DNA from 3 places in the Bradyrhizobium sp. DOA1 genome. Region 3 is predicted to be linked to each of the others. Evidence: riboswitches for the same ligand, from Rfam matches in the RefSeq annotation. Region 3 holds a riboswitch; each other region holds the start of a gene.

Region 1 (11,676 bases), 3.6 Mb from region 3:
TTTGTCGAGCTCGCCGACGCGGGCCAATATTGCGTAGTCGAAGGCGTTGCTGTGAACGGCCCAAAGCTTGTCTGCAAGACGCTGCAGCGGCGGTGCTAGGTCGAGGTATGCCGTCACGGTGTTTGACCAGACGGTATCGCCACCGAATGGTGGAATCACTAGGCTTCGTAGTACCGCAATTTTGGGGTAGGCATCGACGAAGGTTCCGTCGGTGTGCCACAAGTCGGCGCGGCTACCGGCGCGGGCGGAATCAAGCTCGATGATTGACGCCGTACCTTTGATCGCACCGAGCGTCGGATGAGGTGCCAGCTTCCCGAAACGAAGGGCAAAGCGCTCTTGCTCGGCATCGTCGAGGTGTCCCTGGTCTCGGAAGAAGATGACCTTGTGCTCCAATAGCAACTCATTGATCGAGCCGATCGTCTGCTCCGGCAAACCGCCCGATAGCTTGACGTTGCGGATTTCTGCGCCGAGGCGCGCAGCGCATTTGACGATGTCGCTGCGAGGAACAACGCAATCCGACAAGACCGTATAAGTCATGGCTCCAAATCTCCAATTTGGCGGTTTCCGCTAAACTTAACTAGAGCTGTCGAACGCCAACTGCCGACCGCATAGCGGAATGCGTCAGATTCCTAGTGACAGCGCCGAGTTGGAGCTTGCGCTCCTGAAGCAACCTCGGACTTGTTGGTGCGACTCCGCTAAGGCTTAGTGCGGCTCTAAAGTTGACGTGGTCTATCAGTACGTTCAATTGCCAGAACTGGTAGTTGACCAATGCAAGAGCGCCTTGTCCTTCTAAGCGATTGAGGTCTCGTCCGCTGCCGAAGGAACAAGAAAGCTATTCGTATGGAAAAAGCGGTGGGAGGGGCGCAGAGATCGGTTCACATGGCCCTTTGAAGCTATCCGTGATGCTGCGCAAAATGCTGCAAACCGCAGTAGTGACGGTGAAGTGACAAGAGAGGGAAGTCTCTTCACTTCCTCTCGACTCGAGCCCAGAGACGAGGCGCCAGGGAGTGCTGTCCGAGATTCTGTCCCTTTGACGGTCCGTACGATTTGCGCGCACAGCGGCGGCGTTCAAGGCCAGGAGCTGCACGATACATCTAGCCAATAACAGCATAGCGGGGCCGAAAGCGGCTAGGACCATTTATAGCGCGCGATCGCACGTGACGGCGTGACGGCCACCTCTTCGTTCGGGTGGAAAGGCGCGCAGAGCTTCACATCACGATTGTTCGGTGACCTCGATGGCTCAATCGTTAGACCGTCAGGCTTGCCGATGCCGCAGCAAAGACGATCTCAGGGTTGACGTATCGCTTCTTCTGCAGATAATCGGAGGCGTCGAGGTTCTCCAGCTCTCACTCGATCTGGAGCTAAGAGGGAAGCCGGTGCGCTCTTGATCCGCTCAGGATTGAAGTAATGCCGGCGCTGCCCCCGCAACTGTAAGCGGCGAGCTCGCATCCAAACGTGTCACTGAAGCAGAAGCTTCGGGAAGGCGGGATGCAGGCGATGACCCGCGAGCCAGGAGACCTGCCCCGACAACATATTCGTCCACGGGCGGGGTGTCCGGTGGTACGCCTAGTGCGTTTCCGCCATGGCCTTTGCCCCCACACACAATGGGGTTAAAGCTATGTCTCTTCTCTCACTTCCTGTCGCAACCCTCGGCACGCCGCGTATCGGACCGCGCCGTGAGCTCAAGCTGGCGCTCGAAGCCTACTGGGCCGGTAAGATCAGCACCTCGCAGCTTCTTGAAGCAGCGGCCGGTCTTCGTGTCGCCAATTGGGCACGTCAGAAGTCGCTGGGCGTCAGTGTCATCCCATCAAATGACTTTTCGCTTTATGACCAGGTTCTCGATACGAGCGTCATGGTTGGCGCCATTCCCGAGATGTATGGCTGGGACGGCGGGCCGGTCTCGCTGCAGACCTATTTCGCCATGGCACGAGGCTCGCAAGATAAGGAACAAGGCGCGAGCCGCGGTCAAGCCCGAGCTCATGGCGCCGCTGCGCAGGAGATGACTAAGTGGTTCGATACCAACTACCACTACATGGTGCCCGAATTCCATAAGGGACAGACCTTCAGGCTCTCCTCCCGCAAACCGATCGAGGAATATGAGGAGGCGAAAGCCCTTGGCTATCAAACGCGTCCTGTCTTGGTCGGACCGGTCACCTTCCTGAAGCTCGGCAAGAGTGCCGATCCGACATTTGATCCGATTTCGCTGCTCGAGAGCCTCGTACCCGTCTATGTCGAGGTGCTCAAGGAACTGGCGAAACGTGGAGCCGAGTGGGTCCAGCTTGACGAGCCGTATCTGGTGCTTGATCTCGACGAGACGACGCGGCGTGCGGTCCAGCGTGCCTATGGACGTCTTGCTGAGGAGGCGCCTGGCATCAAAATCATGCTTACGACTTATTTCGGAGCGATCGGCGACAATCTGGCGACCGCTCTGGGACTGCCTGTGGCCGGGTTGCACGTGGATCTTGTCCGCGCTCCCCAGCAATTGAGCCAAATTGAAACCAACGCCCGCGCGGACCTCGTGGTTTCGCTCGGCGTCATCGACGGCCGCAACGTGTGGCGCTCGAACCTGTCTGCACTGGTCGAGCGGCTCAAGCCTTTCATTGCAAAGTTCGGCAAGGATCGCGTGCAACTCGCCCCGTCTTGCTCGCTCTTGCATGTCCCGATCGACGTTCAGCTCGAGACCGATATCGATTCGGATGTGAAGAGGTGGCTTGCTTTCTCGGTGCAGAAGATCGACGAGCTCGCGGCCTTGGGGAAAGCACTCGCAGGCGACGGAAGCGCCATTGCCGCGCTTTCCGAATCAGACCGTGCAGCGAAGGCTCGCCGGGCATCACCGAAGATCTATAACAGGGCTGTCGCACAGCGGGCGGCGGCGATTGACGAGGCTATGTGCCGTCGCAACAGCGCTTTTACGACCCGTGCCGAGGTTCAGCGCAAGCGTTTCGGCCTGCCGCTTTTTCCCACGACAACAATCGGCTCGTTCCCACAGACCGCGCAGGTACGCAACGCCCGCTCCGCGCGTGCCCAGGGACAGTTGACAAAGGCGGAATATGAACAATTCCTGAAAGAGGAAACGGCTCGGGCCGTCCTTTGGCAGGAGGAGATTGGGCTCGACGTTCTTGTTCACGGCGAGTTCGAGCGCAACGATATGGTCCAGTATTTCGCTGAACAGCTTTCCGGCTTCGTGTTTACAAAGCATGGCTGGGTGCAATCTTACGGCTCACGTTACGTTCGTCCGCCCATTCTGTTCGGCGATGTCTCGCGGCCGAAGCCGATGACCATCGAATGGTGGCGCTACGCGCAGTCCCTAACCAGAAAGCCGATGAAGGCCATGCTTACGGGGCCGGTGACGATCCTAAATTGGTCGTTTGTCCGCGACGATATTCCGCGGAGCGAGGCCTGCCGTCAGATCGCGCTCGCCATCCGTGATGAGGTCGCCGAACTGGAAAGAGCCGGCGCAACCATGATCCAAATCGATGAGGCCGCACTACGCGAAGGTTTGCCTCTCCGCCGCTCCGATTGGAAGTCTTATCTCGACTGGGCAGTGGAAAGCTTCCGCCTCTGTTCCTCCGGTGTTGCCGATGCGACGCAGATCCATACCCACATGTGCTATTCGGAGTTCAACGCCATCATCGATGCAATTGCCGCGATGGACGCAGATGTCATCTCGATCGAAACGTCCCGTTCTAAGATGGAGCTGCTCGACGCATTCACTGCCTTCAAATACCCAAACGACATCGGCCCTGGCGTCTACGACATCCACTCGCCTCGCGTTCCCGAGGCTGCTGAGATGGCGGATCTCATCGCGCGAGCCCGCCAACGACTGTCGGATTCACAGCTCTGGATCAATCCGGATTGCGGCCTAAAGACCCGCAAATGGACCGAAGTCCGTCCGGCGCTCGTCAACATGGTTGCCGCGGCCCGCGAAATGCGCAACGCGATATGGAGTCGTAAATGTCTGAAGCAAAGTGGAAGTTGACGAAGTGTATGGGTGCGGCCTGCCTAGGCCTACTCCTAGCGGCGCCGGCAAAGGCGCAAGCGATCTGGACCTGGACCAACCAATACGGATCAACCCTAGCGGTAGACAACTATAATCCGAACACAGGCGCGATTTCCGGCACTTATACGAACAATGCGAGCAATAGCTGCGATGAAGGTACTCCTCAAGCGTTGACGGGCTGGCTCGCGCAGACCAGTAGCGGCGCGGCGATCAGCTTTTCGGTGAATTTTGTAGGCTGCGGATCGACAACGGTGTGGACTGGGCAGCTGAACGCTGCATCGGGATTTCAGGGACTCTGGCTACTTTCGCTCGCCGAACCGGTGGCATGGAATGGCATCAGCGCCGGCGCGGACACGTTCACCTTTGCAAGCGGCGACAAAGCGAAACTGCCTTCCGCTAGCGGAGAGGTGGCCAAGAGCGGTGCAGGCGAGAAGCTATCGAATACAAAGAACCGCAAATGACATGACCTGCCTGCGGCAAGAGAAAGAACGTCATCACGCTAATCTCTTATCCCGCCTTTATCGTGCGCCGACGCTCGCTCCAAAGCTGATTTGATATCGAACTCGAGATCGGTCCCTGCCGAGCCTGAATCGCCCACCTGTTCAGGCTCGGTCTTGTCGTTGGAATTCTAGGGAGGCTGACGTATCGATGGGCCAAGGTTCGGACGCTCGCGCCTGGCCCTTTTTGCGCACATCGTCGGGATCAAGTTACGCCTTAAGCCGATTTGGCGTGATGTCCTTTAGCAGGTCCGCTCCGAGAGTCGCCCACGCTGCGGACAGACCTTAAACCCCCGAACGTCCTCTACTTAGGCGTTCAGACAGGAATGTCATCATTATGGATAGCCAGGAGTTTGAGATTACCGGCGATGCACGTTGCAACAACTAGAATGATTGCCATTCCGATCATGCCAGTTTCAAAGGATCCTGTTCTGTCCTTAAGAAAGCCGACCATGTAGGGGCCGACGAAGGCGCCAAAGGCACCAATGGAATTGATGAATGCGATGCCTCCGGCGGCAGCGGGACCGGTAAGAAAACTCTGCGGGATCGTGTAGAGGATTGTGCGCGCGGAAATCGTGCCGATCAGAGCAAGTGTCATGCATGTGAGCGCCGGTACAAGCGACGTGAGCATTACCGATAAGACAAGTCCGGTGGCGCCAAGCATCAATGCGGCGATCAGATTAGAGATCTTTTGCCCCTTGCGATCGACAAGGCGCGCCCAGAGCAACATGCCTATTGTCACAAAGAAATAGGGCATGGCTGAGAGCCAGCCAACCTGCATGTTGTTCAAGTTGTGGCTCTTCAAAATCAGAGGGAGCCAGATACCGATCCCATAGGAGCTGATCGTGAAAGCGAAAGTGATGCCCGTCAACATTACCACGCGAACATCCTTTGTCGCAGCCCAGAGATCCTTTCTGACTCTATCGTGCTTTTCCCCAGCGAGCTCGCCCAGCAACGCTTCCCGCTCGCGGGGCGTCAGCCACGCTGCTTTGTCCGGTGTGTCGGCTAGCAGAACGAGACATAGGAAGCCGAGCAGGCAGGCCGGAAGACCTTCGATGAGAAACATCCATTGCCAGCCGGCCAGCCGCCACACTCCATCCATTCCTAACAACGAAGCCGATAGCGGATTGCCGATCAAAGAAGACAACGGTGTTGCAGCCATGAACCAGGCGAGGACCCCGGTTCGCGATCGCGCCGGAAACCAGATCGAGATGTACCAGATGACCCCGGGAAAAAAGCCTGATTCGAAAACACCCAAAAGAAAACGGATCGCGTAGAAGCTGTATGATCCGGCGGCGAACGCCGTCGCCGCGGCCGCAAGGCCCCAGGTCATCATGATACGAGCCAGCCAGCGGCGCGCACCGAAGCGATACATCATCATATTGCTGGGTATTTCCAGCAGGCAGTAACTAAAGAAGAGGATCCCGGCGCCCCAGCCGAATTGTTCGGCACTTAGGCCAATGTCGTCGTTCATCTGTAACGCGGCGATGCCGACACTGGTACGGTCGAGGTTGTTGAAGAAATAAGCGATGCCCAAAAGCGGCACGAGCCGCCGCGTATTCTTGGCGACAGCGCTCCCGACCGATCCAGACCTCACCTCGTCCTCGGCACGACACTGGTCACCAACCAACTCCAACAATTCGTTACGCTCCTAAAACAAGTCGCTGCTCACCGCACATTTTGCTCAAGCTTTGGAGCTGCACTGCGACACCAGGCTGATATTATCGAAACCCATGGCCGGAGTGTCCGATCGAAGATCGACAACACTTCTACGGGCGCTGCCCGCGCTCAGGATTTAACCTAGCGACGCATCGAATGGATGGCCCATCGTACATTGCTTCCAATTGAGGGCGGGCGACTATCCCTCATATGCGAGGTGCCAGCCCGAGCATCGCCCGAGCCTCCACTGCGGTGGCGGGCTCGTACCCAAGTTCTCGGATAATCCTTACCATCTTTTCGACCAGCCGCACGTTAGTGGCAAGTGTACCCTGCTCGAGGTAGAGATTGTCCTCTAGCCCGACACGAACATGGCCACCGGCGAGCACTGCGTGAGTCGTTGCGGGTAGCTGCGCTCGACCGATCCCACTAACGCAGAACATCGCTCCCTTGGGAAGATTCCCAATCAGCATATCGAGGATTTGCGGAGTGTAGGGCAATCCACCCTGAATTCCACGATCGGCTCCAAGAACGAAATTGACCCAATAGGGCGGCTTATCGAAACCTTTATTGATGAGGCGCACCGGATCTTGGACAAGGTGGGAAAGTGAGAAACATTCCCATTCAGGTTTGATGCCCGTCTTTTGGAACCGTTTCGCCATGATGTCGCAGCGGGTCGGCGAGGTGTTAACGACAATCTCGCGTCCGCCAAAGCTGGCCAGAACAGTGTGAGCGTCAAACGTCGCCATGTCGGCGCCGGCCTCGAGCCCTTTTAGGCGCTCTTCGAATATAACCTCGTCAAGCCCGGGCTCTAGGGATCGAACCATGTCTCCATCAACACCCCCGCCAGTGCTGTTGTTGATGATGATGCCGCACTTTTTCAGGATCCGAGAATTGATGTCTTGGTAGATTTCCGGATTACAGGTTGCGCCGTCGTCCGTCCTGCGCGCATGCAGCGCCACGATAGAGGCACCTGCATCGTAGCACCGGTACACATCCTCGGCGATCTCGCTGGGCTGGGTCGGCAGGTGTGGGTTTTGCGGCTTTTTCACCACACCTCCCGTCGGAGCAATCGTGACCATCACTTTGCTCTCAAACTTCATGCTACGTCTCCTGTCATCGACCGCTTAGCTCATTCAAGAGTGGATTTAGATCTGCTTCGGACGAGTCGTTTGGCATGGGCGCCGCCGCATACTGCCTCAACGCATGTTTTGGCTTCTGCAGCGCGTCATCCGCGACGATCTGCGCTCTCTTGCTCGCAAACGGAGCTGTTCAGCTCATGCGAAAAGTGGGCGGCGAAGACGCCACTTCGGCGCAACCGGCGTGTTCCGGTCATTTCATTCCTGCGGCGGGCCAGATTTCTGCATACGCAATGCCCGTGAAGTTGCCCTGGGACCAAAGGAGATTGTGTTTGTTCTTTCCATCAAGGTCGGCGGAATAGATCGAACCGGCGAGGTCCGTAACGAACATCTGATTGCCGGGAACGTCGAGTGCGATGCCGATTCCCTCCATCAGGTGCGTGATGAGAATTTCCGGCTCCGTCTTTAGATCGACGCCCGCGCGATTGACCGTGTTGCCACGCGGAGGATCACCGCGGTCGGTCCAATAGAGGACGCGGTTAGCGAGGTCCAACTCAAGGTGAATCGGCTCCGGCAAGCCATCGAATAGCACCTTGATGTCGGAGCGATTTGCCGGGCTCTCGCCGTCCGGAATATCGATGTTGGCGCGAAGGATTCGGCCTAGACCGGCATTGTCCGGACCTTTCTGCGTCCAGTAGAGCTGGCGGCGCTCAATGTCGATGGTGACGCCAATGCACCACCTTGTCGGGTCACGGCGGTCCACCTCACCGCGGCCTGCCTCGATGAGCGTCTCTATCCTCGAGCCGTCGAGATTGCACCGCATAACCCGCATCCCTTCGCGGTCAGACCAGTATAGCTTGCCGCATCTGCGATCGAGCTGGATCTGCTTCGGCGTGAAAGTGGCACCGCGGGGAACGATGACTCTTCGAGCTGTTCCATCGATATCGGCGCGCTCGATCGAGCCATCGTTGACGGCGACACCGGACCCCATGTTGGTCCAATAGATATGACCAGCGTGGACATCGATTGCGACCCCGTCTGGAAGCTGACAATCGGTAACAATAACTTTTCGATCGGAACCATCTGGGTTCATCGCTTGAATGCGGTTGGTGCTCACCTCGAGAAAGAACAGCCGACGAACTGGGAACTCCCCGGCGGGCGACACTTCCGATTTGACGGCGCTAGCGTCCGTCATGTTCTTCCCTCACGATTGAGCGGATGTGCTAGACGCAGGTCGCGTTCCAGCCTGATGATTCTTGTGATTCTTGCCGAACCGAAGCTTGCTCGTGCACGTGTGCGGACAGTCGTTTTCACACACGACCTTCTATCCCAGCTTCCCGGCGAAGGAATGCATTCTAAAGACGAAGATCAATACTTCGCAACCGCGTCACCCAAGCGGTAATTCACACGGACTAAACCGATGTCGATATCCTGACTGATGCGGGCGGTCCCTGCACGATCGCCCGCCGGGATGCCTACAGTTCCTGTCGAAAAAAAGAAGTCTACGTCCCGACGGCCCATGAACAAGTGATCGTACTCAATACCGACGGACCAATTGGGAGCGAAGCCAAATTCAAGGCCCGCGCCTACCGCACCACCCCAACGGGTTTCCCTGCCCTTATCGATTGTCAGCCCAGTTGCAGAATCTGAGACCCGATATTTCTCGCGGACGCCCGCAGCGCCCCCCTTCACATAGAGCAGCACATTATTCCAGACGTAACCGACCTGACCCGTGAACAACCCAAATGCGTCAATTCTGGATTCATCCTGGACGCCCGCGAAAGCAAGATTGACGTTGGAGCCCGCGAAATCTGCCCAGTTGCCCTGCGCCTCAAGGCCGAACACCGAGTTCGCTATCTGCCAGCGGTAGCCGACCTGACCGCCGGCGGTGCCTCCTGTCGCGTTATGGCATCCCATGGCGAGCGGCGGAGCAAAGATCAAACTACCGGCGTTGACGACGTCCCAGCACTGATGTGCGGAGCCGCCGCCCCCGTCAATGCCGGCGTAGAAGCCGCTCCAATCGTAGATCCGAGCGACCATTGGGAGGGCTTTGATGGAGGGCTGCGCCGCCAAATCAGCGGCGGAGACTGGCGCGGCCAGCGCGATAAGCGCTATCGTGCCCAGCAGGACTGCTTTCATTTTTGGCCCCGTTCCCTTGATGGTTGATCGACCAACATAGCCATGTGTCGGCCCTCTCCATCAATTGCCAAGGCTGGTAGTTGACTACACCGCAAGCATCCCCTGAGCATTCGACTGAGGAATAGAAGCTGATGTCGGTTGGCCAGGCATGCGTGATCACGTCGATTGGCACGCAATTGCTGGAACTGGATTACGAAAGAAAGCCACCACCTCGATGGTCGAGAGGATATCGATGTCAAACCCGAATTGGTTCTCGTGGTACTCTTTTCCATTCTTTGCGCCACTCAGCGGGGCAGTTAATCACGACATTGAAACGAATGTTGGCGAGCGACTCGACCAGGATGTAGCCAAAAAGATTAGCGTAGCCGAACGGTTTGACACCATCTCCGACGCCGTGGAAAACCTTGGTGAAACGCTCGGGACGCTCGCGAAGGCACTCGGGCAGACACCTTCACTGGAGACCTTCGGGGAGAAATCCGGGCAGACAACGCCGATGCGGCGGCTAAAAGACATGGTAGATGCGGTAAGCAAGATCAAAGACCGTCATCGCCGAGACGCCGATCTGGAAGCTAAGCGCGCGCTTAGCCAGCTGAAGACCGTTGACCCCGGCGCGATACAGCGAATTCATTCGTGAGTACGACGACGGCGTCTCTCGGAGAGACACTGGTCGGCCGCACTGAGCCCAGCTGTGCAAACCATAACCCCTGCTCTGACCCGCATTCGATCCTGATCTGCCGGAATTCACTTGCTGGGGGCCCCGACATCAGAGGCTAGCGTGTTCGGGTCTGACATTTGATCGCTCGATGAGCGTGTCGTACTGTTGAACAGCATCAATGCCGACCTCGCGATGCTTCGTCAGCAGGTCGATCAGTCTGGATGCGAAGTTCTCCCGAACAACAGCGGCCTAGAAAACGAGCGCGTCATCTCAGTGGTCTCAAACGGCGTGTCACCCATGCGGAACTTTCGAGGTCTTCTGGCGAGATCGCGTCTTCAGTGGCTGCTACTCGGCACGAATCTTCTTATCCAGGTGATCGCTCTCCGTGTGGGATCTTCTGCGCTGTCTGCCTTAAGACACCGATGCCTGAACTTCTACACGAAAGCCGACGCATTCCGGGGTCATGGTACAAAGCACACATTTTTCCTCTTCATAAATGAGGCTCGAGCACGTCATTCGTGGCATGGCAATTGCTGCGACCGATTGCAGAGCGGGCGACGATGCGCTCCTGCAGTCTCCGGCCCCGGGGGTTCACATGCGGCCTTCTCAATCGATCAATCGAGGCCATGCTGATGCTGTCGCCCGTGCGGAGTCGCCCTTGGTGTCGCGGCGCCGAGCTGAGCAAAGCGGCAGAGTTCGTCCCTACCGCATGTTGCCGCACAAAAGTCCTGAAAACGCGCCAGCGGCGACTTGCCGGTGTGTTTCCATGAACTGCATTTTCCATCGATGCTTTCCCCACACCAGGCAATTCCAGCGCACTAGCGCTGTTGCTAGCAATCACACCGAGAAAAGGAGATGAGGATGATGAAGGAAGCCGGGATCAACCATGACGTCGACGGGGCAGCAGGTGCATTTCAGGACTTTGCCAAGCATACCATCGGAACACAGACGGAGTTATCGAAAAGATTTTTCGACATCTATTCGCATTGGCATGAGCGCATTCAAACCGAATCTACGCAGGCGATAGAGCTCTTGGGGAAGCTTACTTCCACGACCTCGGCAAACGATCAAATCGGCTATCTTCAGAGCTGGATGAAAGGTGCCACACAGCGGGCGTCGCGGGATGTGATCTACTCGATTGAGACCGCGAAAGCTCTCGCGAACGCCGACCTTCCGCTGCTCGCCAGCCCGGAGCTCTTCAAGCCGACAACTCTCTTCCCGCATTTGGCATCGTTCAACTTGCCAGCCGGGGCCGGGATCAACTTCCATTACGGTTCTTGGCAGCTGCCGACGCTCCGGATTGAAGGATGTCGACCAGAGCATTGAAAGTTGGGCTTTCTAACCAGTAGTTCACAGGAAGACGGGGTCCTTCGGAAGGAGCGCCGCCAGCACATGTCATTGGCGCTCGTTGGTCGCAATGACGTTCACTTCCGACGCTAGCAACGCCACCAATATCATTTCGGACGGGCGATGATCGTCAGCCGAGCCGTGCATGACCGCATTAGATCGGTTAGGCGAACCCGGCGGTGCCGTTACGGGCGCCCCTTGTGCCGCCATCTCGGAGCAGCGGATGCCGGCAACTATCGGCATCACGATGTTTTTGTCTCGGCTGTTAGGTTCGCGACCGGTTGTTTGCCTTTTGCTAGCTCC
Region 2 (11,676 bases), 3.6 Mb from region 3:
CCAAGCGACAAGTCACGAAGTCTCATAGCAGGGATCGTTTGGATGACGCTTTTCTGCAAGCTTTCGCTTTGGCAATGGCGCGCATCAAGCGCCGAACGACCTCGCAAAGTGTTGCGAGGTCTTCTGGCCATCGCTCTGCCTCAGGTTATTCCCAAGTCAGTGCGCCTCCATTCTGATATTCGATGACGCGGGTTTCGAAGAAGTTTTTCTCCTTCTTCAGGTCCATCGTCTCCGACATCCATGGGAACGGGTTCTCGACCTCGGCGAATACAGGCGAAAGTCCGATCTGCGCGCAGCGCCGGTTAGCGATGAAGTGCATGTACTGCTCGCACAGAGCCGCATTCAGGCCGAGGAACCCCCGCGGCATGGTATCGCGGCCGTAAGCGGCTTCGAGCTCGGTTGCGTCACGAAGCATGCCGCGAACCTCATCCTGTAAGGCGGGTGTCCACAGGTGCGGGTTCTCGATCTTGATCTGGTTGATGACATCGATACCAAAATTCAAGTGAATGCTCTCATCGCGCAGGATGTACTGATACTGTTCGGCGATGCCGACCATCTTGTTGCGGCGGCCGAGCGATAGGATCTGAGCAAATCCGGTGTAGAACCACATGCCTTCGAAAACGACGTAGAAGGCAACGAGATCGCGCAGGAAGGCGCGGCCATCGTCCGGCGTGCCGGTCTCGAACGACGGATTGGCGAGGTGCTGCGTGTGTTTGAGCGCCCAAGCCGCCTTGTCGGTGATCGAGGGCACCTCGCGGTACATGTTGAACAGCTCACCCTCATCCAGCCCAAGGCTTTCGACGATGTACTGGAAGGTATGGGTGTGGACTGCCTCCTCGAACGCCTGCCGCAAGAGGTACTGCCGGCACTCGGGGTTGGTGAGGTGGCGATAGATCGCCATCACGATGTTGTTGGCGACAAGCGATTCCGAAGCGGCGAAGAAGCCGAGATTGCGCTTTATCCCGTGCCGCTCGTCCTCCGTCAGCCCGTTGCGCGACTTCCACAAAGCGATATCAGACTGCATCGAGACTTCGGTCGGCATCCAGTGATTGTTGCAAGCAGAGAGATACTTCTCCCAAGCCCATTTGTACTTCAGCGGCAGGAGCTGGTTGACGTCGGCGCGGCAGTTGATCATCTGCTTCTCATCGACCGACACGCGGCCGCCAGCACGATCGATCGCACCGAGGCCAGTTGGATCGGCCGCCTCAAGCGTGAGCCGGGTCTTTGGAGGTAGGGTGGTGGTGAGGCTTGGGACGGCGGGAGGCGCCGCAACGATCGTTTCGGCATTGGACCAATCGAGCATCGTCATCTCCTTACTGGCAGGCGTCGCATTCGGGATCGTTGATATGGCAGGGGTTCATGCCGTCCAAGTCCGGCGCCGCAATAGCGGGGACGACAACCGGCGCGTATGAAATCGCGGCTGAGGCGGACACGGCGTTGAGCTTGCCATCAGTGCCCTTCAGGGTCGATTTCTCGACATGGGTGGCACTGTGAGATCGCAGATAGTACGTGGTCTTCAATCCACGGCGCCAAGCCAAGCGGTAAAGTGCGTCTAGTGTCTTGCCAGATGGATTGGCGATGTAGAGGTTGAGCGACTGCGACTGGTCGATCCATTTTTGCCGTCGCGCACCCGCTTCAATCAGCCAGGAACTGTCGACCTCGAAGGCTGTCGCATAGAGATGCTTGAGATCATCGGGCACCCGATCGATCTGGCCGACGCTGCCGTCGAAATATTTTAGGTCGGAGATCATCACCTCATCCCACAGACCGCGAGCCTTGAGATCGCGGACCAAGAGCCCGTTCACGACCGTGAAGTCCCCCGACATGTTCGATTTGACGAAGAGGTTTTGATAGTTTGGCTCGATCGACTGCGACACGCCGCAGATGTTGGAGATCGTTGCCGTTGGCGCGATTGCCATGACATTGGAGTTGCGCATGCCGCCAGCGACGACCTTCTTGCGCAGGCGATCCCAGTCCAGGGTCGAGGAGCGGTCGACATCGAGTCCGCCGCGGGCATCCTTAAGAAGTTGGATAGAGTCGAGCGGCAAAATACCTTTCGACCAGAGCGAGCCCTCGAAGCTCGGATAGCGTCCGCGTTCGGTTGCGAGATCTGACGACGCCTCGATGGCGTGGAAGGAGATCGCCTCCATGCTGATATCCGCAAACGTGACCGCCTTATCCGTCGCGATCGGGATGCGCTGGAGCTGAAGCGCCTCCTGGAAGCCCATCAGGCCGAGACCTACCGGGCGGTGGCGCATGTTGGAGCGACGCGCCTCCGGGATGGTGTATAAATTAATGTCGATGACGTTGTCGAGCATCCGCACAGCGGTCCTAACCGTCCGCTTCAGCTTGGCATGATCGACCCCGTCGGCGCCGACATGACTAAGCAGATTGACGGAGCCGAGATTGCAAACGGCGACCTCATCGGCCGAAGTGTTTAGCGTGATCTCGGTGCAAAGATTCGAGGAATGGATCACGCCCATGTGGCGCTGTGGCGAGCGCAGGTTGCAGGGGTCTTTGAAGGTAATCCAGGGATGGCCGGTTTCGAACAACATGGTCAACATGCGACGCCAAACGTCGGTGGCGCGCACCGTTTTAAAGAGGCGCATGCCGCCGGCCTTCGCTCTCGCTTCATAGGCCTCGTAGGCCGTCCTGAATGTCTCGCCGTAGAGGTCATGCAAGTCTGGCGTCTCGTCCGGCGAGAACAGCGTCCACTCGCCGTCGGCATCGACGCGCTGCATGAACAGGTCCGGCACCCAGTTCGCGGTGTTCATGTCGTGGGTGCGGCGGCGGTCGTCGCCGGTGTTCTTGCGAAGATCGAGGAATTCCTCGATGTCGAGGTGCCAAGTCTCAAGGTAAGCGCAGACCGCGCCCTTGCGCTTTCCACCCTGGTTGACGGCGATCGCGGTGTCGTTGGCAACTTTGAGGAACGGGATGATGCCCTGGCTCTCGCCATTGGTGCCCTTGATGTGAGCGCCTAAGCCGCGAACTGGTGTCCAGTCATTGCCGAGGCCACCCGAATATTTGGCGAGCAGCGCATTGTCCTTGATCGATTTGAAAATGCCGTCGAGATTATCGGCGACGGTGGTGAGAAAGCAGGACGACAACTGCGGATGCAGCGTGCCAGAATTGAACAGGGTGGGTGTCGAGGCCATAAAGTCGAAAGATGACAATAGATCGTAGAACTCGATCGCCTTTGCCTCGCGATCGATCTCGCGCAGCGCCAGCCCCATCGCAACGCGCATGAAGAAAGCCTGCGGCAGTTCGATCCGTTTGCCGTGCTGATGCAGGAAGTAGCGGTCGTAAAGCGTCTGAAGTCCGAGGAACTGGAAGTTCAGGTCGCGTTCCGGCTTCAGCGCCGCCGCTATGCTGTGGAGATCGAAGCGGGCGAGTTCGGGATCGAGCAGCTCGGCGGCGATCCCGACTTTCACATAGGTCGGAAAGTATTCAGCATAGCGCGTCGCCATGTCCGCTTGCGAAGCCGACGTCGCAACGCCATGAACGCGCGAGAGTACCTCGCCGCGGAGCTTGTCGAGCAGCAAACGGGCGCTGACGTAAGCATAGTTTGGCTCGTGCTCGACCAGCGTGCGTGCTGCCATGATCAAAGCCTGCGCTAGCTCGTCCTGGCAGATGCCGTCGTAGAGATTGCGGGTGGTCTCTGCCAGCACCGGCTTCACAGCGACGCCATCGAGGCCGGCGCAGGCTTCGCCGATGATCAGCGCGAGGCGACTGGTATCCAGCCCGACACGCGAACCATCCGCCAAGGTGACGTGAAGGGTCGATTCGCTGGCGGGCGTCGGCTGCGCGGCTGCCTCCTGGGCTCGCTGACGCGCGCGCTCTTCGCGATACAACACATAGGCGCGTGCGACCTTGTGGTTCTCACTGCGCATCAAGGCGAGTTCGACGCGATCCTGAACATCCTCGATGTGGAAAGTGCGTCCTTCGCTGGCGCGCCGCATCAGCGCGGCGACGACCTCGGCGGTCAATTGCTCAACGCTCTCATGCACGCGGCGCGAGGCGGTTGCCGTGGTGCCTTCGACGGCCAGAAAGGCCTTGGTCATGGCCACCGCAATCTTGGCGGAGTCAAACGGGGTCACCTTGCCGTTGCGGCGAATGATCTGCATGGCCGGCTCGCTGGAGGCACCCGCAAGTGACTGTGGACGGAAGTGGATGATGGGTGCGGATGCGGTGTCCGCGTCATGTAGGTTCAGTGACATCAATCGGCCCCGTGATGCGTGTTGTGTTTGAACGGGGCTGTAGGTAAGGGCGCTGCAAAAACGCCGGCACTGGAGGTGCCGAACAGTGCATGCAAGCGACCGCCGGGACACCCCGCCCGTGGACGTTTTGATCATCACGGCAGGTCTCCTGGCTCGCAGGTCGTTGCACTTCCTGTCTTCCCGGCGCAGTCGCACCAGTGACGTCGTTCGGAAGCAGCTCGCTGCTGACAGTTGCGGGGGCAGCGCCGGAATTCCGCGCGCAAGGCGCAGTTCACCGGCTTCCCTCTTAGCCACTAGATCTTGCAATCAAGTGGACCGTGATGCCGATATGTAGTGACTCTCGGGACGCGCTGTCAACAGCTGATGAACGTACCGGCGCGGATTTGCTTGTGGAGTGCTGAAATCTCAGGGGCTTCTGCTTCTGACATCTCCTGATTCCGATGGGCGTTGTCATCGACACCGAGAGAGCGGCCAGGCTTGCGCAGCCGCGTTAGCGAGTCGGCCACGAATTTGGCTCTCTCCTTTCTAGGACAGTGAAGTTTGGAAGTACTCCGTCCGGTTAGCCTTGCTATTTAGTACCGATGTCGTGTTCCAGACAACGTGTCGCGACTTCGACGAGTTGAGAGCAATGCAGCTTCACAAGACTGTCGTGTTTTTCCGGTGATGACCGGTGAGATGGGTCGAGTCACTTTGTTTGTGCAGCTGGTACGACGCTTGCTTAAGATCGTCAGACGATGTGTTCACGTAGCCTATGCCGAACTTATCCTCGCTCAGAGGCTGCGCTCCTCAACAAGAAGATTAGCATGTCGAATGTTTCCCGCTCGTTTCTCTCACTCTAACCCGTATCCCATCCGCCCTTCCTAGTTCTCGTATCGTCGCTAACGTGCAGGCATGATGGTATCGATCTCTCATCATCCACGTTCGAGATGCTAACGGCAGAAGGGCAGAAGCGTGCGAATAGAAGCTTGCGGAATTCAACGGCGGATCTTCCCTATGCGCAATCCACTCCTGAAGGTCGAATCATGAAACCTGCTCTTGTATTCGATTGGAATGGCACGTTGCTCGACGATGCGCACGTGCTACTACAGACGACGAATACAATACTGGATCGCTTTGGTCGCAGAACTATCGATATGGCTACGTTTCGCGACCACTGCGATGTCCCGCTTTCTATCCTCTATCGCAGTCTGGGAATGTCGGACTCGGAAATTGCCGACATGGATCGAGATGCGGGTGCAATGTTTCACGACACCTACGAACATTTTGCGGGCAAAGCTGATCTGCGCGAAGGCGCTCGTAGAATTCTGGAAATCGCGCGCCAGCAAGACGCTTCGTCCATCATCGTGAGTAACCATATCGCCGAGCCTCTCCGATCGCAATTGCGAAGGCTTGGAATTAATGACTACATTAATGAGGTGATCGCTTTTGAAAGCCGCGCCACGCAGTTCAAGTCAATGACCAAAGGGGAGCGGCTTCGTCGCTATATTCAAGAGAATGACATCAAGCCTTCGGCGACCTTTATCATCGGCGATATGCCAGTCGAAACGAATATTGCTCGCGACCTCGGGCTCATAAGCGTATCCATTACCGGCGGATTTGTCTCCGATTCGCGATTGCAGGCAGCAGAACCGGACTACATCATTCGCAGCCATCACGAGCTGTTGCCGATTCTGCAGGGGCACGGCTTTTTCCGGGATGCATAAGCGATAATCAAAGAACAATACCTGTTGTCCTGTTGGAGCGATGCCGCATGCGCCGTCACTAGGCTGAGAATGCCACGACCGGCGCGTTATAGAGCGTCGCGTTTATTGTAGCGGCTAGGAATGGAATTGAACTATTCTGCCGGTTTTCTCGCGGCAGGGCTGCGCGAGTTCGCGCACTTGGGCCATTCCGGTTGATGACATTCCGCGCCGCCTTTCAGCCGGTTCGCCACGATGACGGTCCGGCACCGAGAGCTACCGCCGCGCCTACCGATCCAAGACGTAGTTCGCTCGTCATTCTCACATTACCCAAACTTACCCAATCTTCGTCTGGAAAGGCCGCTTACGGCTGATAGCGGCGGCTAGCCTTCGCGCCGCTGCGGCCTCTGCAAGAGGAGAGGCACGTGGGTTTGTGGGCCAAAGAGCCCATATCGGAGGGGAACATGCTAAGGACACTCGCCGTTTTGCGCGGCCATTCGGCCAATTTTATCAAGAAAGCCCTTATCTGCTCCATGCTTTTGGCCGGAGCGGCCATCACCCAAGCTAATGCGGACGACATCAACTGGCGCCAATTCGAAGGCACATCGATCGTCTGGGCCTACGACATTCATCTCTATGCCGATGCGGTCGCGGCCCAGTTGCCCGAATTCGAGAAACTCTCCGGCATCAAAGTGACGCCCGAGCTTTATCCGGACGACGCCTATTGGAACAAGCTGACCATCCAGCTCAGCACAAAATCGCCGAGCTGGGACGTCGTGGGCACGGGCATTCAACCGGCCTGGGATCTTGCGCCAGGCCAATTGCTCGAGCCACTCGACCGTTATCTAAACGATCCTAAACTCACCGCGGCCGGCTACGACTACAAAGATTTCTTCCCTGCCTTGCGGGATGCCCTGACCTGGAAGGTCAAGGAAGGGCAGATTGAGCCGGGAAGCGGGCAGGTGTGGGCCATCCCACATGGCTTCGAGAACATCCAGCTGTTCTATCGCAAGGACATCCTGGATAAGCACGGCATCAAGGTCCCGACCACGCCGCCGGAAATGTCCGTCGCTTGCGAGAAGCTCAGGGCTGCGGACCCCGCGATCACACCTTTGGGCGTGCGCGGTGTGCGGTTTTGGAGCAGCATCCACACCGCTGTGATCTCGATTGCCAGGTCCTACGGCGTGCATGATTTCATCATCAAGAATGGAAAGCTAGACACAGGCCTAGATGCACCCGAGTCTATCGCGTTTCACAAGGACTATGTGGACATGATCAAGAAATGCGCGGCTTTGTCCTTTGCCAACGACAACTGGTACCAAGTTGTCGATGGCATCAGTTCAGGACGCACCGCGATGGCGATCGATTCTAATATGTTCGGGTTTTGGAATGATGTGGCCGGCAAGCCCGCCTCAGGCAAGATCGCATTCACGCCCCCCTTGCGGGCTCCGAACGGCAAGTACTTCGAATCCAACATCTGGATCTGGTCTCTTGCGATCAACGCTGCTTCTCAAAAGAAGGCGGCAGCCTGGCTGTTCATCCAGTGGGCAACCTCAAAGCAGGTCGAGCTGAACGGTGCTGTCGCTGGCAAGCTCGTCAACTCTCCGCGCGCCTCGACGTGGAGCGACAAGGCTTGGCTTGAATACGCGGCAAAGCCTGAGTTCAATAACTTCGTCGACACGTTCAAGACTGTGCAAGACAGGGCGCAGCTGGCCTTTACAGCCCGCGTCGGCTTTGGCGAGGCGATGAATGCCTGGGCCGTGGCGATGCAGAAAATGGTCAAGGGAGCTGACGTCAAGGCAACGCTATCCGACCTCGCCTCCGAAATCCGTTCGTCAATGTGAGGGTAAAAGGGGCGGCAAATCTAACCGCCGCCCCTTTGCATGTTAGAGATAAAGTGGGATGGACCTTCGAGGAGTCGACGCAATCGTGACGCTGCTGTCTTCGGCCAGTCAACTTACCTCGTCAAAAGATGATCGGGTCAAGAACGCCGCGCCGGCGCGTCTCGACTGGTGGAGTATTGCCGCGATTGCTCCAGCGATCGCAATATTGCTTGGATTTCTTTTCCTGTTCTTCTATGGCGTATTTCAGTCGCTGACTGACCTCAAGTTCGGTCGGCCGCTGGTTCACTTCATTGGCCTCAACAACTACGCAGCGCTCATCAAGACAGATGATTTCTGGAATAGCATCCGAGCCACTTTGGTGTATGCCGGATCGGCGGTCCTTGCAGAGGCCGCGTTCGGTCTTGCACTTGCCAAGCTGTTCGCAACTGAGGTGTTCCTGGCACGCGTGATGCGGCCCGTCATCCTCTTGCCACTCGTCCTGCCGCCCATGAGCGTTGCCCTCATGTGGACAACAATGATGGATCCGCAAAACGGGATCATGAACTATTTATTGTCCCTTGCCGGCATCAGCCGATTTGCGTGGATTTCGGATCCGAACACCGCGATATTCTCCCTGGTCCTCATCGATGTATGGACCTACACGCCATTCTTCGCACTGATCATCTTCGCTGGCCTTCAGGGGATCAATGAAGAGGTGAGGGAAGCCGCCCGCGTCAATGGCGCAAAGGGGTGGGCAACCTTTCTGCATATCGAGTTGCCGCTGATCGCTCCCTACATTCTGATCGCCGCGGTGTTTCGGCTGATCGAATCCCTCAACCAGTTCGACATTATCTTCGGGACAACGCAAGGCGGGCCTGGAAACAGCACCTCCGTACTTTCGGTGCGCGCCTATATCACCGCATTCCAAAATCTCGCTTTTGGACGTGGTGCCGCCCTTATGGTCGTCAATTGGATGATCGTGCTGGTCGGGACGTTCGCTATGGTCAAGTTGTGGCGCTTCGTCCGCCTGCGTGTCAGCTGAGGAGGCAATTTATGCGATTGAAACGCGCAACCTCCACAAATGTGATCCTCAACCTGCTCGTCGCCACCTGCGCATTGATCCTAACCTTTCCGCTCATCTGGATCGTGATGATGTCGCTGAAAGAGCAGGCGGAGGTCATGACCTGGCCACCAACCTTTCTATTCTCGCCGACACTGGAAAACTTCCGTGTCCTGTTTGATGTAGCCCAGGCAGGAGCAACGAGCTATGGCACGATCAAAGTCGAGTTTTTGACGCCAATCACCAACAGCGTCCTCATAGCTCTGGGCTCTGTCATCCTCTCCTTAGCTGTGGGGGTGCCGGCCAGCTACGTTCTGGCGAGACGGGACGTACCTTTCAAGGAAGACATTGCCTTCTTCATTCTGGGTTTCCGTTTCGCCCCCGTCCTTCTAGTGGTCATCCCGCTCTTCAGTGTTTTCCAGGCGATTGGATTATATGACACCTATATCGGCATGATCTGGGTCTACCAGGTCGTCACATTGCCGATGATCGTTTGGCTGAGTCGCTCCTATATCGAAGACATCCCGAAAGAGATCGAGGAGGCGGCCGCCATGGATGGCGCCAAGCCGATTAGGGTTGTGCTGCACATCGTGCTGCCGCTTTTGAAGCCGGGCCTGATCGGCGCCTCGTTGCTCATCTTCCTCCTGGCCTGGCACAATTTCGCCCTCGGTCTGATTCTCAGTTCGACCAAGGCGCCCGTGACCGTCGCTCTTCTCAAGCTGCTCAATCCCGGCGTGCAGTTCTATCCCGTCATGGCCGCAGGGCTAGTTGTTACGATGATCATTCCTGTCATTTTGATCGTCATCGGACAGCATCACCTCGAACGTGGCCTTACCTTTGGTGCTGTAAAATGAGTGCCAGGCCATTGATGTTCTTTGGAACGACCAATCTTGATCTATGCTTCCAGGTCGAGCGGCTTCCAATGCCAGGTGAAAGCGTGTCGGGCACGCTGATCCGCTACGCTGGAGGCAAAGGCGCCAATCAGGCCGTTGCTGCCGCCCGCCTTGGGCTTGAGCCACACTTCTACACGCGTCTTGGCGATGATGATGTCGGTCGTTTTTTGCTGCAGTCGCTACGGGACGCCGGCGTTCGCGCGGACGCAATCAAATTTTCGCCGGGGGAAATCTCGGGCTCAGCCCTGGTCATGGTCAGTGACGATGGCTCCAATATGATCGTCATAGACCCGGGCGCCAATGTGAACGTGACGCCAGATATGGTCGAGAGCGCGGCCGAGTTCATAGAGCGCGACGCGATCGTGGTCGCTGAAATGGGCATGCCGATCGAAGCGCTCAATCGGCTCTTCGAGATGAAGCGCGACAAGGGCTTTGATCTCGTTTTTAACCCAGCGCCGGTGAGGCCGGGACTTTCATCAGCCGCGTGGAAAAGCGTTGATTTCGTCACGCCGAACCAGACAGAAGCCTTCGAGTTAACAGGAGTCGAGGTCTGCGACTTCAACAGCGCCGCCAACGCCGCCTTGAAGCTTCTTGATCTCGGGCCTCGTGCTGCGCTGATTACCCTCGGGGCGCAAGGAGCTTATTACGCCGACGCAACGCGCTCCATCGCTCTGAGTGCCTTTCCCGTCAAGGTTGTTGATACCACGGCCGCAGGAGATGCCTTTAATGGAGCGTTCGCCGCGTCACTGGCACAGCGCTTGCCTTTGAGAGAAGCCGTAAGAAGGGCCCTGGCAGTGGGCGCCCTATGTGTGACGCGCCGCGGCGCTCAAGCCTCCATGCCGAGTGCAGACGCCGTTCATGAGTTTTTGAAGTCCCAAACCATCCTGGAGTTGGAATGACCAAACAGTTCTCCGTTTCAGGCAGAACGGTGCTCGTGACCGGCGCGGGTGGCGGCATCGGGTCTGCCATTGTGAATGCGTTTCGGGCAGGAGGAGCGAACGTCCTTGCTACCGATGCTAACCTCGAAAACCTCGAAGACACTTTGGCTGCATTGCCCTACGGTAACGGCGCATTGCCGATGGCAATGGACGTCGCGCGCGAGGACGATGTCACCAGGGTTCTCGATGAGGTTGCTAGGCGCTTTGGCCGGCTCGACGTGCTGGTCAATAACGCCGGCATCAAATCCGCCCAGTCGCTGCTCAATGGCAATGCGCAGGCTATTGAGCGTACGATTCAGATCAATTCGGTCGCCGTCTTGCGCTGCTCAAAACTGGCGATCGAGCGCTTCATGAAGACCAAGGGCGGTCGCATCGTCAACGTCGGCTCCTCACTGTCTTCGCAGGGAGCAGTGTTCAACTACCAGGCCGGCGGCGCCGACTATTGCCTATCGAAAGCGATCGTTCACGACGTTACTAAGCTGCTTGCCTATGAATGCGCGCCCCTCAAGATCAATGTGAACGCGATCGCGCCCGGGATCATCGATACGCCGATGCATGGGCGGCCACGTGAGGAGACCGAAGCCCGGCACAGCGGCCGCATTCCGCTCGGGCGTGTGGGTGTGCCGGAGGATATCGCAGGGCTTGCGGTCTTCCTCGCAAGCCCCGCAGCGTCCTACATGACCGGGCAGATCGTGCACGTAAACGGTGGGATGCTGATGAATGGCTAGTACCGCTTCTGAGCTCAACTGGCCGCCCATCGAAGGGATCATTTCGGATCTGGATGGCGTCGTCTATCGTGGAAACGCTGCGATCGTTGAGGCCATTCAGGCATTTAAATCGTGGCAGGTGGCTCGATTGCCGTTCTGCTTCGTGACGAATAATTCGACGCACACTCCGGAAGAGGTCGCCCGCAAGCTGGAGAGTTTTGGGCTTGTTATCGGGTCGAAAGACGTTGTCACCAGCGCCGTCACCGCCGCTGAGCTTATTCGGGTCAAATATCCAGACCTTACGCGTGTGTTTGTCATCGGCGCGCCGTCCCTTGTGAATGCCGTGGCAGACGTGGGGC
Region 3 (7,195 bases):
CTGACACCCGCGCCCCAGGGCTTGTCGAACTGGTGGCGTACGCGCTCGCCGACCGCCTGCAGCAACAGGCGCATAGGCTTGCCCGCAACCGCGATATAGCCCTTGGTGCGCAGCACATTCTGCTCGCGCGCCAGCTTCTGGACGGATGCCACGAGCGCGTCAATGTCCGAGACCTCCGGAAGGTCGATCACAACGGACGCGAAGTCGTCATGCTCGTGCTCCTCCTCGCCGTCATGATACGATGGACGCGCCGCGAGATCGTTCTCCGCGGCAGCGCCGAGCCCGAGAATGACGCGCGCATCGATTGCACCGTCAGTGACCGGCAGCATCGGCACGGGGCGCGGCATCTCGGCGGTGATCGCGGCCTTGGCCGCTTCGATTCCCGCCGTGCCCGCAAGATCGGCCTTGGTCAGCAGCACGATGTCGGCGCAGGCGATCTGGTCCTCGAACACTTCCGACAGCGGCGTCTCGTGATCGAGATTCTCGTCCGCCGCGCGCTGTGCTTCCACCGCAGCCGGATCCGGCGCGAAACGGCCGGCCGCGACGGCTTCGGCATCGGCCAGCGCGATCACGCCGTCGACCGTGATGCGCGAACGGATCTCCGGCCAGTCGAACGCCTTCAAAAGCGGCTTCGGCAGTGCCAGGCCCGACGTCTCGATCAGGATGTGATCGGGCTTCACGGGCCGCGCCAAAAGCTGCTCCATGGTCGGAATGAAATCGTCGGCGACGGTGCAGCAGATGCAGCCATTGGCGAGTTCGACGATGTTCTCTTCCGGGCAGTTCGCGTCCGCGCAGGATTTCAGGATCTCGCCATCGACGCCCTCGCTGCCGAACTCGTTGACGAGCACTGCAAGCTTCTTGCCGCCGGGATTGGCGAGCAGATGCTGGATCAGCGTCGTCTTGCCGGAGCCGAGGAAACCGGTGACCACCGTCACCGGGACTTTTGCGAGCGAGTTCATTCGGCGGCCTCCGGCACGGCGGGAATCGGGGGAATGCGGGCAAGCGATTGCTTGCGGAAGATTTCGGGCCGGCTGCGCCAGGGCACGAGCCCGTCGGGCGCGGCCGCATAGGCCGCAGCGCCGGCGACCACGTCACGTGCATTTGCATCCGACAAGCGGCCATAGACATAGGACCAACGGCCAGGCGCGGTCAGCGCGACCGAGCAGCCCTGGCTGCAGGCCGAGAGGCACTCGACGGGAACCACATGGACGCCGTCGGGCACGCCGGCGTCAAGGATCGCGCCATGCAGGCGCTTGCCGGGCGTGGTCTCGCCCTCGCCGAGCGTCTGGCCGGCGCGACAGGTAATGCAGACGTGAAGTGTAACCGTCATCGCCTCTTCCAGAATAAACAGCGGGAGGCGAAGAGGCGCACGGACCGCATTCGAAAGGCCCGTTTCCCCGTCGCGGAACACCCCGTCCGCCGGTCCAAAATCGTCCGCGCTGGCAGGTCTCCCGGCTTGCGGAGCAGGGCTTTGCCCTTCGATCCCCGCCTTCCCGATTCCCTCTCGGGAGTCAGTGGCTTCGGGCATCTCTCCGGTCACGGTCGCGGGGGCGGCTGCATTTTGGACCCAAATCTTGCCGATTCGGACCCTATCGCATTCCCTCTTCGCCTGTCATAGGACAGGAACCAACGCCGGCCCACCATTTGCCGCCGGCCGCCACTTGTCAAGCCGAAGGACCGGGACCGATGACGCCTGAACCGGAGACCCAAACGGGCGAGGAAACCGACGCCCGCCACGCCCAGAAAATGGCGAAGAAGAAGGCCGCCCGCGACAAGATCATGGCGACCAAGAGCGGCGAAAAAGGCCTCATCATTGTCCACACCGGCGCCGGCAAGGGCAAGTCCTCCTCGGCCTTCGGCATGATCGTCCGCTGCGTCGCCCATGGCTTTCCCTGCGCGGTGGTGCAGTTCATCAAGGGCGCATGGGATACCGGCGAGCGTCGGCTGCTCACCGGCCATTTCGGCGACCTCTGCCAGTTCCATGCGATGGGCGAAGGCTTCACCTGGGAGACACAGGACCGCGCTCGCGACATCGCCGCCGCGCGCGCCGGCTGGGAGAAGGCCAAGGAGCTGATCCGCGATGCGAACCTGCGCATGGTCGTGCTGGACGAGATCAACATCGCGCTGCGCTACGACTACCTCGACATCGCCGAGGTGGTCGAGTTCCTGACGACGCAGAAGCCCGAGATGACGCATGTCGTGCTCACCGGGCGCAACGCCAAGGACGAGCTGATCGAGATCGCCGACCTCGTCACGGAGATGACGCTGGTCAAGCATCCCTTCCGCTCCGGCATCAAGGCGCAGGCCGGCGTCGAGTTCTGAGACGATCTCGCAATGGCGCGCGCATTGATGATCCAGGGGGCCGGCTCTGACGTGGGCAAATCGCTCATCGTCGCGGGCCTTGCGCGCGCCTTCACGCGGCGCGGCCTGCGCGTGCTCCCGTTCAAGCCGCAGAACATGTCGAACAACGCGGCCGTCACCGTCGATGGCGGCGAGATCGGCCGCGCCCAGGCGCTGCAGGCGCTCGCCGCCGGCGTCGAGCCGCACACCGACATGAATCCGGTGCTGCTGAAGCCCGAGACCGATGTCGGCGCGCAGGTGATCGTGCATGGAAAGCGCATCGCGACCGCTCGCGCACGCGACTACGCCGCGATGAAGCCGTCACTGATGGGCGCGGTGCTGGAGAGTTTTGAGCGCCTGAAGGCGCGCGCCGATCTCGTGCTGGTCGAAGGCGCCGGCAGCCCGGCCGAGGTGAATTTGCGCAAGGCCGACATCGCCAATATGGGCTTTGCGCGCAAGGCGGACGTGCCGGTCGTTCTGGTCGGCGACATCGACCGCGGCGGCGTCATCGCCCAGCTCGTCGGCATCAAGACGGTGATCGACCCCGACGATGCCGCGATGATCCAGGGCTTCGTCATCAACAGGTTCCGCGGCGATCCCACGCTGTTCGACGACGGCTACAAGTTGATCGAGCAGACGACCGCCTGGCGCGGGCTTGGCGTGTTGCCCTGGTTCGCGCGCGCCGGCGAACTGCCGGCCGAGGATGCGCTGGGCCTGAGCGACGCGCGCAAGCCGGGCCAATGCAAGATCGCCTGTCTCGCGCTATCGCGGATCGCCAATTTCGACGATCTCGATCCGCTCAAGCTCGAAGCTGGCGTCGATCTCGTGATGGTGCGTCCGGGCGAAGCCATTCCGGGCGACGTCCGCCTCGTCATCATCCCCGGCTCCAAATCCACACGCGGAGATCTCGCCTTCCTGCGCGCGCAGGGCTGGGACATCGATCTCCTCGCGCATCACCGCAGGGGTGGCCACGTGCTCGGCCTCTGTGGCGGCTATCAGATGCTGGGGCACAGCGTTTCTGATCCTGACGGGATCGAGGGCCCCGCGGGTGACACGCCCGGCCTCGGGCTGTTGGATGTCGAGACGGTGATGAATCCGCAGAAGACGCTGACACGCGTTGCAGCCGTGCATGCCGCCACAGAGCAGCCGATCGAAGCCTATGAAATCCACATCGGCCGCACCGACGGGCCCGATCGCGCCCGGCCATTTGCGAAGCTGAATGATGAGCCGGAAGGCGCGATCTCGCGCGATGGCCGTGTGCAGGGCAGCTATCTGCACGGCCTGTTCACGTCCGACGAATTCCGCAAGGCGTATCTCGCCAAGCTCGACATTCCCGCAGGAAACCAGCCTTATCATGCAAGAGTCGAGAGCGCGCTCGATGCCCTCGCCGATCACATCGGGAAGCATCTCGACGTCGACGGCCTGCTCGCGCTAGCGCGCTAGAACTTCGGCAAGACGCGTCCATTCAACTTCGCTGCCGGGAAGCCCGAGGCGTAGCCATGGCGGGTTCTGCGCGAAGACGCGGGACCAGATCTGGCCACGCGCGAGCTTTTCCTGGGCGACCAGTGCGTCGGGCGTTTCGTACAGCCGAAATAGCGACGCACCACCAACGAGCGTCCAGCCCTTCCCGCGCGCCATCTCATCGAGACGTCCACAATCGCGAACAAGTCGCGCTGACGTGGCCTCGGCCCAGGCATCGTCACGCAAGGCGCGGCTGCCGATTGCGATCGCCGCGCCCGAGACCGGCCATGGACCCGACAGCGCCGCGAGCTTGCCGATATCGTCTGCGTTGCCGATAGCAAAACCCAGCCGCAAGCCGGCAAGTCCGTAAAATTTTCCGAACGAGCGCAAGATCAGCAATCCCGGCCGATCCGCCTGCGGCGCGAGCGACAGCTGCGGAAGTGCGTCCGCAAAGCTCTCGTCGATGACGAGACGGCCGACGCGCGGCAGTAGTGCGAGCAAATCTTGTGGCGCAGAGCTCCGACCATCGGGATTATTGGGATTGACGATGATGGCAAGATCCGCGCCCGCCAGTGCGTCGGGCTCGCTGGCTTCCTGCACGTCCCAGCCCGCGGCCAACAGCACCCCGGCATATTCGTTGTAGGTCGGCGCGAGGATGCGCGCGCGGCCGGGCGGCGCGAGTTGTGGCAGCGATTGAATGGCGGCCTGTGCACCGCCCATGGCAACAACCGGCGCGTTCGTGCGATAGGCGTGTCGTGCCGCCTGATGCAATGTCTCGATCTCGGCGCGCGACGGCAGCGCAGTCCAAGCGCGCGAACTCACCTCGCCCAGGGGGTAAGGCAGCCGGTTGATCCCCGTCGAGAGATCAATCCAATCCTCCGCGCGCCCGCCAAAACGCTGCTGGGCCAGATCGAGATTTCCACCGTGCTCGCGCATGCCCCGTTGTTTCACGCGAAGGCCAGGATCGCAAGCACGCCGGCGAGCAGCAGCATGGCGCGGCGATACACCGCCAGCCCCTCGCCGATGTCGGCGGCAAGCGGATCGCGCGCGCCTTCGTTGAGCCAGGGCTCGTTGGTGATGCTGCCGTGATAGATGCGCGGGCCGCTGAGCCGCACTCGAAGCGCGCCCGCCATGGCTGCTTCGGGCCAGCCGGCGTTGGGCGAGCGATGACGTCGCGCATCGCGCGTCATGCAGGACAGCGCCTCGGATCGCCGCGGCGCCAGCAGCACGAACAAGAATCCGGTCAGGCGCGCCGGAATGAAATTGGCGACATCGTCGATGCGCGCCGCGGCCCAGCCGAACGCCTCGTAGCGCTCGCTGCGATGGCCGATCATGGAGTCCAGCGTGTTGATCGCCTTGTAGCCGAAAATGCCAGGCAGGCCGAACAGCGCGCCCCAGAACACCGGCGCCACGATGCCGTCGGATGCGTTCTCGGCGAGGCTCTCGATCGTTGCACGCGCGATGCCGGCTTCATCGAGCGTTGCGGGATCGCGCCCGACGATGCGCGAGACCGCCTCGCGTGCTGCGGCGATGTCGCCCGCGCTCAACGGCCTCGCAACGGCCGCGACATGATCATGCAGCGAGCGCTGCGCCACCAGTGGCCAGGCCAGGATGCCGACGAGCGCGAGCTGGATCCAGCTCCATGGAAGCCATGACTGAAGCATCCAGCCGAGCGCGACGGAGACCGCGATCACCACGAGCGCTCCGGCAATACCCGCGGCGCGGCGAAGCCATGGCGGATCGGATGCTCGATTCCAGGCGGTGTCGATCGCAGCAATGAGCCGGCCCAGCCAGGTCACGGGATGGCCGATCCGCGCGAACAGCGCGCCCGGCCAGCCCAGAAGGGCATCCACCGCCATCGCAACCACCATCGCGCCCGCAAAGCCCACACCTGCCTCCTGTCCCGCCCCTGTTGCGCAAAGCGAGGGCTGAGCGCAAGCCCCTGGCCGCCTGATTTCGGCTTTGTCTTTGGCCCCGTTTGGTGATTAGTGCTGGCCGACAGGAGACTTTGATGGCCGTCATCTTGATCACCGGCGGAGCGCGATCGGGCAAGAGCACGCGTGCGGAAGCACGCGCGAAGGGCTTTCCCGGCCGGCCCGTCTATCTCGCGACGGCGGAGGCGCTCGATACTGAGATGGATGAACGCATCGCGAAGCATCGCGCGCGTCGTGGAACCGACTGGATCGAGCGCGAGGTGCCGCTCGATCTCGTGCCCGCGCTGGTCGCAACCGATGGCGGCGGTGCAAGGCTGGTGGATTGCCTGACGCTGTGGCTCTCCAACCTCATGCATGCGGAGCGCGACTGGGAGAGCGACGTCAAGCAGCTTGCGGACGCCCTGCCCCAGCTCAACAGCCCGGTTGTTCTCGTCACCAACGAGGTCGGCCTCGGTATCGTGCCTGACAACGCGCTGGCACGCAGCTTTCGCGACGCCGCCGGCATCATGAACCAGACCATCGCGGCCGCTGCTAACGAGGTCGAGTTCGTCGTTGCCGGCTTGCCGATGAAACTGAAATGATGCCGCGCGCCGAGCTGCTCAAGGACATCGTCGCCGATCTCAGGATGGCGGCATCGTTCGTCACGATCCTTCCCGTGGCATCGTCGAAGCCCGCCGGCGACGGCGCGATCGCGCGCGCGACATGGGCGCTTTCGGTTGCAGGACTCCTGGTCGGCCTCGCCGGCGCTTTCGTCTACATGGTCGCCATCCGTGTCGGGCTGACGCCGAACCTTGCCGCCCTGCTCGCACTCGCGACCACTGCCCTCATCACCGGCGCATTGCACGAGGACGGGCTTGCCGACACCGCCGACGGGCTCGGTGGCGGGCGCACGCGCGAGCGCAAGCTCGAGATCATGCGCGACAGCCGGATCGGCACCTACGGCGTCTGCGCGCTGATCCTGTCGTTCGGCCTGCGCTGGAGCGCGCTCGGGGCCATCGCCAATCCCTGGGCCGTGATGCTGGCGCTGTGCGCCGCGCACACCGCTGCACGTGCGGGCGTGCCGGCCTTCATGTCGCTGGTGCCGCCGGCGCGACCAGATGGATTATCGGCGAGCGCCGGAGCGCCGCCGGGCCGCAGCGTCGCGATTGCCTTCGCCGTCGGGACGCTCGTTCTCGCGCTCACGCTCGGGCCGGGCAAGGCGCTGGCCGGCCTGATCGTGCTATCGCTCGCCGGCCTTCTGCTGGCCCGGCTTGCCATCCGCCAGATCGGCGGACAGACCGGCGATATCCTCGGTGCGTTCGAGCAGACCAGCGAGATCCTGATCCTGCTGGTGGCCGCCTCCTTCCAGTCGGGGCGATGATGGTCGAGTTTGACGATATCTTCCGCCAGCATCTGCACGAGCTGTTCGTGTGGCGCCGTGACGTGCGCCGCTTTCGAACTGATTCGTTGCCAGCCGGCAG

The links. A riboswitch is a leader RNA that binds a small molecule or an ion and turns the genes downstream of it on or off. The one in region 3 is predicted to bind cobalamin.
Region 1: it holds a riboswitch for cobalamin, as region 3 does, so the genes downstream of both, metE (5-methyltetrahydropteroyltriglutamate--homocysteine S-methyltransferase) here and SE91_RS19585 (DUF1636 family protein) in region 3, are expected to answer to the same signal.
Region 2: it holds a riboswitch for cobalamin, as region 3 does, so the genes downstream of both, SE91_RS02540 (ribonucleoside-diphosphate reductase subunit alpha) here and SE91_RS19585 (DUF1636 family protein) in region 3, are expected to answer to the same signal.

Annotation. Positions count from the first base shown of each region.
Region 1 covers NZ_JXJM01000001.1:524,587-536,262, reverse strand. The annotation lists gene SE91_RS02520 (TauD/TfdA dioxygenase family protein) at 1-537, opposite strand, end outside; cobalamin riboswitch at 1,316-1,540, shown strand; gene metE (5-methyltetrahydropteroyltriglutamate--homocysteine S-methyltransferase) at 1,619-3,979, shown strand; gene SE91_RS02510 (avidin/streptavidin family protein) at 3,955-4,461, shown strand; gene SE91_RS02505 (MFS transporter) at 4,814-6,136, opposite strand; gene SE91_RS02500 (beta-keto acid cleavage family enzyme) at 6,363-7,256, opposite strand; gene SE91_RS02495 (3-hydroxyacyl-CoA dehydrogenase) at 7,486-8,427, opposite strand; gene SE91_RS02490 (outer membrane protein) at 8,601-9,371, opposite strand; gene SE91_RS02485 (hypothetical protein) at 9,520-10,005, shown strand; gene SE91_RS02480 (hypothetical protein) at 10,888-11,352, shown strand; gene SE91_RS02475 (CaiB/BaiF CoA transferase family protein) at 11,669-11,676, opposite strand, start outside.
Region 2 covers NZ_JXJM01000001.1:540,537-552,212, forward strand. The annotation lists gene SE91_RS02535 (ribonucleotide-diphosphate reductase subunit beta) at 146-1,303, opposite strand; gene SE91_RS02540 (ribonucleoside-diphosphate reductase subunit alpha) at 1,314-4,217, opposite strand; cobalamin riboswitch at 4,339-4,552, opposite strand; gene SE91_RS02545 (HAD family hydrolase) at 5,240-5,920, shown strand; gene SE91_RS02550 (ABC transporter substrate-binding protein) at 6,361-7,740, shown strand; gene SE91_RS02555 (carbohydrate ABC transporter permease) at 7,826-8,761, shown strand; gene SE91_RS02560 (carbohydrate ABC transporter permease) at 8,773-9,633, shown strand; gene SE91_RS02565 (ribokinase) at 9,630-10,571, shown strand; gene SE91_RS02570 (SDR family NAD(P)-dependent oxidoreductase) at 10,568-11,338, shown strand; gene SE91_RS02575 (HAD-IIA family hydrolase) at 11,331-11,676, shown strand, end outside.
Region 3 covers NZ_JXJM01000001.1:4,135,113-4,142,307, forward strand. The annotation lists gene cobW (cobalamin biosynthesis protein CobW) at 1-959, opposite strand, end outside; gene SE91_RS19585 (DUF1636 family protein) at 956-1,330, opposite strand; cobalamin riboswitch at 1,425-1,646, opposite strand; gene cobO (cob(I)yrinic acid a,c-diamide adenosyltransferase) at 1,687-2,322, shown strand; gene SE91_RS19595 (cobyric acid synthase) at 2,335-3,783, shown strand; gene cobD (threonine-phosphate decarboxylase CobD) at 3,772-4,737, opposite strand; gene cbiB (adenosylcobinamide-phosphate synthase CbiB) at 4,749-5,690, opposite strand; gene cobU (bifunctional adenosylcobinamide kinase/adenosylcobinamide-phosphate guanylyltransferase) at 5,813-6,316, shown strand; gene cobS (adenosylcobinamide-GDP ribazoletransferase) at 6,313-7,095, shown strand; gene bluB (5,6-dimethylbenzimidazole synthase) at 7,095-7,195, shown strand, end outside.